2 regions of the Streptomyces sp. NBC_00503 genome follow, and region 1 is predicted to be linked to the other one. Evidence: predicted binding sites of a transcription regulator. Region 1 holds the regulator's gene; the other holds the start of a gene.
The links. The regulator HrcA, encoded in region 1, represses chaperone genes, less so after heat shock. The targets are predictions, from matches to a motif close to TTNGCACTCNGNNNNNCNGAGTGCNAA.
Positions count from the first base shown of each region.

Region 2: the regulator HrcA is predicted to act here: its motif matches at 1,937-1,963, upstream of groL (chaperonin GroEL).

Region 1 covers NZ_CP107855.1:2,647,273-2,650,679, reverse strand. Annotated here, with positions in the region: gene OG490_RS12435 (DUF3097 domain-containing protein) at 1-30, opposite strand, end outside; gene OG490_RS12430 (MBL fold metallo-hydrolase) at 59-784, opposite strand; gene hrcA (heat-inducible transcriptional repressor HrcA) at 948-1,964, shown strand; gene dnaJ (molecular chaperone DnaJ) at 1,965-3,104, shown strand; gene OG490_RS12415 (nitronate monooxygenase) at 3,296-3,407, shown strand, end outside.
Region 2 covers NZ_CP107855.1:3,631,873-3,635,279, reverse strand. Annotated here, with positions in the region: gene thrC (threonine synthase) at 1-747, shown strand, start outside; gene OG490_RS16935 (MoaD/ThiS family protein) at 786-1,064, shown strand; gene OG490_RS16930 (cold-shock protein) at 1,509-1,715, shown strand; gene groL (chaperonin GroEL) at 2,094-3,407, shown strand, end outside.

The sequences.
Region 1 (3,407 bases):
CGGGGTCAGGTCGGGGGAGTACTCACGCATCCGGCCGAGGGTAGGAGAGCGCGCGGCCTCAGCCGTCCGACACGCCGAAGCGGGCCGCCAGTGTGTCGCGTTGCGCACGGACAAAGGCCGCATCCACCACCGCTCCGTGGCCCGGCACGTACAGCGCGTCATCGCCGCCCAGTCCCAGCAGCCGGTCGAGCGCCGCCGGCCACTGCCGGGGCACGGCGTCCGGACCCGCCTGGGGCTCGCCCGACTCCTCGACCAGGTCGCCGCAGAAGACCACCTCGCGGGTTCCGGGCACGAAGGCGGCCAGATCGTGCCGGGTGTGCCCGGGGCCCACGTTGGCCAGCAGCACCTGCACCCCGCCCAGGTCGAGCGTCCACTCGCCCGACACCAGGTGGCGGGGGACCACCAGCAGGTCCACGGCCTCGGCGGCCTCGGCCGGGTCCAGACCGTGCCGGACGGCATCGGCCCGCAGGTCGTCGTGGCTGACGGACAGCAGGGCGTCCAGCCCGACCGGACCGTAGACCTCGGCCCCGGCGAACACCGATCCGCCCAGCACGTGGTCGAAATGTCCGTGTGTGAATGCGAGATGGGTCACGCGCCGGCCCGCCAGCCGCTCGGCCTCGGCCCGCACCTGCGCGCCTTCCCGGACGGAGGACCCCGGGTCGATGAGAAGGGCCGAATCGTCGCCCACCACCAGTCCCACGGTGCAGTCCCACACCGGCAGACGCCGCCGGCCGGCCCGTTCGGTGAGCCGTTCCCAGCCCGCCTCTTCCCAACGCACGTCCATGCCGCGACGCTACCTTGGCGGGCCGCCCTTGCTAGGGGTGTACCACCCCGCCGTACACTGACCGGGGGATCTCTGGCACTCGAATGCGCAGAGTGCCAGCAAACCGACAGCAAACCGGCGGCGGTCCGAGCCGCGGGCGAAGGAAACGACGGAGGTGTGCGCGATGCTCAGCGAACGCAGACTCGAAGTGTTGCGCGCCATCGTCCAGGACTACGTCGGGACGGAGGAGCCGGTCGGCTCCAAGGCGCTCACCGAGCGCCACCGGCTCGGCGTCTCGCCCGCGACCGTGCGCAACGACATGGCCGTGCTGGAGGAAGAGGGCTACATCGCCCAGCCCCACACCAGCGCCGGCCGGATCCCCACCGACAAGGGCTACCGCCTCTTCGTCGACAGGCTGGCGGGGGTCAAACCCCTGTCGACGCCCGAGCGCAGGGCCATCCAGAACTTCCTCGACGGGGCCGTCGACCTCGACGACGTCGTCGGCCGGACCGTGCGGCTGCTCGCGCAGCTGACCCGGCAGGTCGCCGTCGTCCAGTACCCGAGTCTGACCCGCTCGACCGTCCGGCACGTGGAGCTGCTCTCGCTGGCTCCCGCGCGCCTGATGCTCGTACTGATCACGGACACGGGCCGGGTCGAGCAGCGGCTCGTCGACTGCCAGACCCCCTTCTCGGACACCTCGCTCGCCGATCTGCGGGCCCGTCTCAACAGCCGTGTCGTCGGCCGCCGGTTCACCGACGTGCCGCCGCTCGTGCAGGACCTGCCGGAGTCCTTCGAGGCCGAGGACAGGGTGACGGTGAAGGCCGTCCTCGACACCCTTCTCGAAACGCTGGTGGAGGAGGCGGAGGAGCGGCTGATGATCGGCGGCACCGCCAACCTCACCCGTTTCGGACACGATTTTCCCCTGACGATCAGGCCGGTGCTCGAAGCGCTGGAGGAGCAGGTCGTGCTCCTCAAGCTGCTGGGCGAGGCCAATGAGTCGGGAATGGCCGTAAAGATCGGGCATGAGAATGCCTACGAGGGACTGAACTCCACGTCCGTCGTCTCGGTCGGCTACGGTTCGGGCGGCGAAGCAGTCGCCAAACTCGGCGTGGTCGGACCGACCCGCATGGACTACCCCGGAACGATGGGAGCGGTACGCGCAGTGGCACGTTACGTCGGACAGATCCTGGCGGAGTCGTAAGTGGCCACGGACTACTACGCCGTTCTCGGCGTGCGCCGCGACGCATCGCAGGACGAGATCAAGAAGGCCTTCCGCCGCCTCGCGCGCGAACTCCACCCGGATGTGAATCCGGACCCGAAGACGCAGGAGCGCTTCAAGGAGATCAACGCCGCGTACGAGGTGCTCTCGGACCCGCAGAAGAAGCAGGTCTTCGACCTCGGCGGCGACCCGCTGTCCTCCTCGGGCGGTGGCGGCGGCGCGGGCGGATTCGGGGCCGGTGGCTTCGGCAACTTCTCCGACATCATGGACGCCTTCTTCGGCCAGTCCCAGCAGCGCGGACCGCGCTCGCGGACCCGCCGCGGCCAGGACGCCATGATCCGCCTCGACCTGGAGCTGGACGAGGCCGCCTTCGGCACGACCAAGGACATCCAGGTCGACACGGCCGTCGTCTGCACCACCTGCTCCGGCGAAGGCGCCGCCCCCGGCACCTCGGCGCAGACGTGTGACATGTGCCGCGGCCGCGGTGAGGTCTCGCAGGTCACCCGGTCCTTCCTGGGCCAGGTCATGACCTCGCGCCCCTGCCCGCAGTGCCAGGGCTTCGGCACCGTGGTCCCGACCCCGTGCCCCGAGTGCGCGGGAGACGGCCGGGTCCGCTCCCGGCGCAGCCTCACGGTCAAGATCCCGGCGGGTGTCGAGAACGGCACCCGGATCCAGCTCGCGGGCGAGGGCGAGGTCGGCCCCGGCGGCGGCCCCGCCGGCGACCTGTACGTGGAGATCCACGAGCTGCCGCACCCGACCTTCCAGCGGCGCGGGGACGACCTGCACTGCACGGTCACCATCCCGATGACCGCGGCGTCCCTGGGCACCAAGTGCCCGCTGGAGACGTTGGACGGCCTGGAGGAGATCGACATCCGGCCCGGCACCCAGTCCGGGCAGGCGATCCCGCTGCACGGCCGGGGCGTGACGCACCTGCGCGGCAACGGGCGCGGCGACCTGATCGTCCACGTCGAGGTCACCACCCCCGCCAAGCTGGACGCGGCGCAGGAGGACCTGCTGCGCCAGCTGGCGAAGCTGCGCGGCGAGGAGCGGCCGCTCGGCCAGTTCGCGCCGGGCCAGCAGGGGCTGTTCAGCCGCCTGAAGGACGCCTTCAACGGGCGCTGAGCCCCGCGCGGGAACCCGTACCGCAAGTACGGCGTGACCCGCAGGAGAACCACCGCGAGCCCGGTCCGGGGATGCCCCGGACCGGGCTCGTCGCATGCCGCCGACGCGTTTGCGACAACCCGCTGAAGCGGACTATGCCAGGCGAATGCCGTGATTCGGTCCCATGAGCGGGACATGGCACGATGCAGTCCATGTCCTCCGCACCGAACGGTCTGTTCGCGTACCCGATCGTGCAGGCGCCCATGGCGGGCGGCGCGTCCTGTCCGCCGCTGGCCGCCGCCGTGTGCGAGGCGGGCGGACTGG
Region 2 (3,407 bases), 980 kb from region 1:
AAGGTCGTCATGGCCGGTGTCTACGGTGGCGACCTGGTCGGCATCGAGGGCAACTACGACGACGTCAACCGCTTCTGCTCCGAGCTCATCGGCGACCCGCTGGGCGAGGGCTGGGGCTTCGTCAACGTCAACCTGCGCCCGTACTACGGCGAGGGTTCCAAGACCCTGGCCTACGAGATCTGCGAGCAGCTCGGCTGGCAGCTGCCCGACCAGCTCGTCATCCCGATCGCGTCCGGCTCGCAGCTGACGAAGATCGACAAGGGTCTGCAGGAGCTGATCAAGCTCGGCCTCGTCGAGGACAAGCCCTACAAGATCTTCGGTGCCCAGGCCGAGGGCTGCTCGCCCGTCTCCACCGCCTTCAAGGCCGGTCACGACGTGGTCCGCCCGCAGAAGCCGAACACCATCGCCAAGTCGCTGGCCATCGGCAACCCGGCGGACGGCCCGTACGTCCTGGACATCGCGCGCCGCACCGGCGGGTACGTCGAGGACGTCAACGACACCCAGGTCGTCGAGGCCATCAAGCTGCTCGCCCAGACCGAGGGCATCTTCGCCGAGACCGCGGGCGGCGTGACCGTCGGCGTGACGAAGAAGCTCGTCGAGAACGGTCAGCTGGACCCCTCGCTGACCACCGTGATCCTGAACACGGGTGACGGCCTCAAGACCCTTGAGGCAGTGGCCGAGGGCGGCGGTCAGACCGCCACCATCCGCCCGAGCCTGGACGCGTTCCGCGCCGCCAACCTGGCCTGATCTCCCTCCTCCCCGCACACCGGAAAGGCAGTAGCGCCATGAGCGTCAACGTCCGCATCCCCACCATCCTGCGCACCTACACCGGCGGCAAGGCCGAGGTCTCCGCCGAGGGCGCGACCCTCGCCGAGGTCATCGAGTCCCTGGAGAAGAGCCACCCGGGCATCGCCGCGCGCGTCCTGGACGACCAGGGCAAGCTCCGCCGCTTCGTGAACGTCTACGTCAACGACGACGACGTGCGCTTCGAGGGCGGGCTGCAGGCGTCCACTCCGGACGGCGCCGGCGTTTCCATCATTCCCGCCGTCGCGGGCGGCTGCTGACCTTCGGCTGCTGGTCTTCGGCTGCCGGCCTTCCGGTCGGCCGCCGCGTCCTCCTCGTAGAGGTGCGCAAACCTGAATTGCCCCTTCCGCTAATAAGCGGAGGGGGCAATTCTGCTTGATTGGGCACGGTAGAGTTGGGGAAGTCCCCACCGCTGCTCTTGCCCGCCGCATATGAGCGGGCCGCGGAAGGGTTGACATTGAGTCAACATGCAAGTGCGCTATGGGTCCTTGGCGCAGTTTGTCCGGCCCGAGTTGCCCTGGAATATTCCGGGTTTTCACCCTATTTCAATCTTTTGCCGTGTCCAGAATTCTCGTCGGAATGACCTGTTGCAGACAGCAGCGGTGCGGATACATTCAGCCCCGGTCGAGGCGTTCCGGCGCAAGTTCTGACCCGGGACCGCGAAGTGCGGTCCTGCGCAAGGGCCAGTAATAGGGGAGTTAGGCATGGCTCAGGGCACCGTCAAGTGGTTCAACGCGGAGAAGGGCTACGGCTTCATCGCGGTCGACGGTGGTGCGGATGTGTTCGTCCACTACAGCGCCATCCAGATGGACGGGTACCGCACCCTTGAAGAGGGTCAGCGGGTCGAGTTCGAGATCTCGCAGGGCCAGAAGGGTCCGCAGGCGGACATGGTCAAACTCGCCGTCGGCTAGTCCGGGCGCGATCGACCACCGACACGGCGTACGACTGCGACTGCGACTGCACCGCATACATACGAGGTACGTACGAGGTACGTACGAGGGGCCCACATCCTGGACACGGGATGCGGGCCCCTCGTGCGTGGGGTGCTCGCGGGCCTTGCGGTGCCCGGGTGTTCATGCGCGGTTCCTCGAAGCCGCTTGCACTCGGGGGTGCCGAGTGCTAATCATTGGCGTTAGCACTCTCCTAGTGAGAGTGCTACCTAAACGAGGACCGGGTCAGTGAGGCCCGCAGGGTCTGGCGGGAAGAAACCGCCGGGCACGCAGGCCGTCCGTCGCGGGCGCGGGCGCGGTCCAGGAGCAATCCACCGCTGTCCGGGAGGACCACTTCAGATGGCCAAGATCATTGCGTTCAACGAGGAGGCCCGGCGCGGTCTCGAGCGAGGCATGAACCAGCTCGCCGACGCCGTCAAGGTCACCCTTGGCCCCAAGGGTCGCAACGTCGTCCTTGAGAAGAAGTGGGGCGCCCCCACGATCACCAACGATGGTGTCTCCATCGCCAAGGAGATCGAGCTCGAGGACCCGTACGAGAAGATCGGCGCCGAGCTGGTCAAGGAAGTCGCCAAGAAGACGGACGACGTCGCCGGCGACGGTACGACCACCGCCACCGTTCTCGCCCAGGCGCTCGTCCGCGAGGGCCTGCGCAACGTGGCCGCCGGTGCGAACCCGATGGCCCTCAAGCGTGGCATCGAGAAGGCCGTCGAGGCCGTCTCCGCCGCCCTGCTTTCCCAGGCCAAGGATGTTGAGACCAAGGAGCAGATCGCTTCCACGGCCTCCATCTCCGCCGCTGACACCCAGATCGGCGAGCTCATCGCCGAGGCCATGGACAAGGTCGGCAAGGAAGGCGTCATCACCGTCGAGGAGTCCCAGACCTTCGGGCTGGAACTCGAGCTCACCGAGGGCATGCGCTTCGACAAGGGCTACATCTCGGCGTACTTCGCCACCGACATGGAGCGCATGGAGTCGTCCCTCGACGACCCGTACATCCTGATCGTCAACTCCAAGATCGGCTCGGTCAAGGACCTGCTGCCGCTCCTGGAGAAGGTCATGCAGTCCGGCAAGCCGCTGCTGATCATCGCCGAGGACGTCGAGGGCGAAGCCCTGTCGACCCTGGTCGTCAACAAGATCCGCGGCACCTTCAAGTCCGTCGCCGTCAAGGCTCCGGGCTTCGGCGACCGACGCAAGGCCATGCTCGGCGACATCGCCATCCTCACGGGCGGCACGGTCATCTCCGAGGAGGTCGGCCTCAAGCTCGAGAACGCCGGTCTCGACCTGCTGGGCCGCGCCCGCAAGGTCGTCATCACCAAGGACGAGACCACCATCGTCGACGGTGCCGGTGACAGCGACCAGGTCGCCGGTCGCGTGAACCAGATCCGCGCCGAGATCGAGAACTCCGACTCGGACTACGACCGCGAGAAGCTCCAGGAGCGCCTCGCGAAGCTGGCCGGCGGCGTGGCCGTCATCAAGGCCGGCGCCGCGACCGAGGTCGAGCTCAAGGAGCGCAAGCACCGCATCGAGGACGCCGTTCGCAACGCGAAGGCGGCCGTCGAAGAGGGCATCGTCGCCGGTGGCGGCGTGGCGCTCCTGCAGGCCTCCTCGGTCTTCGACAAGCTCGAGCTCACGGGCGACGAGGCGACCGGCGCCAAC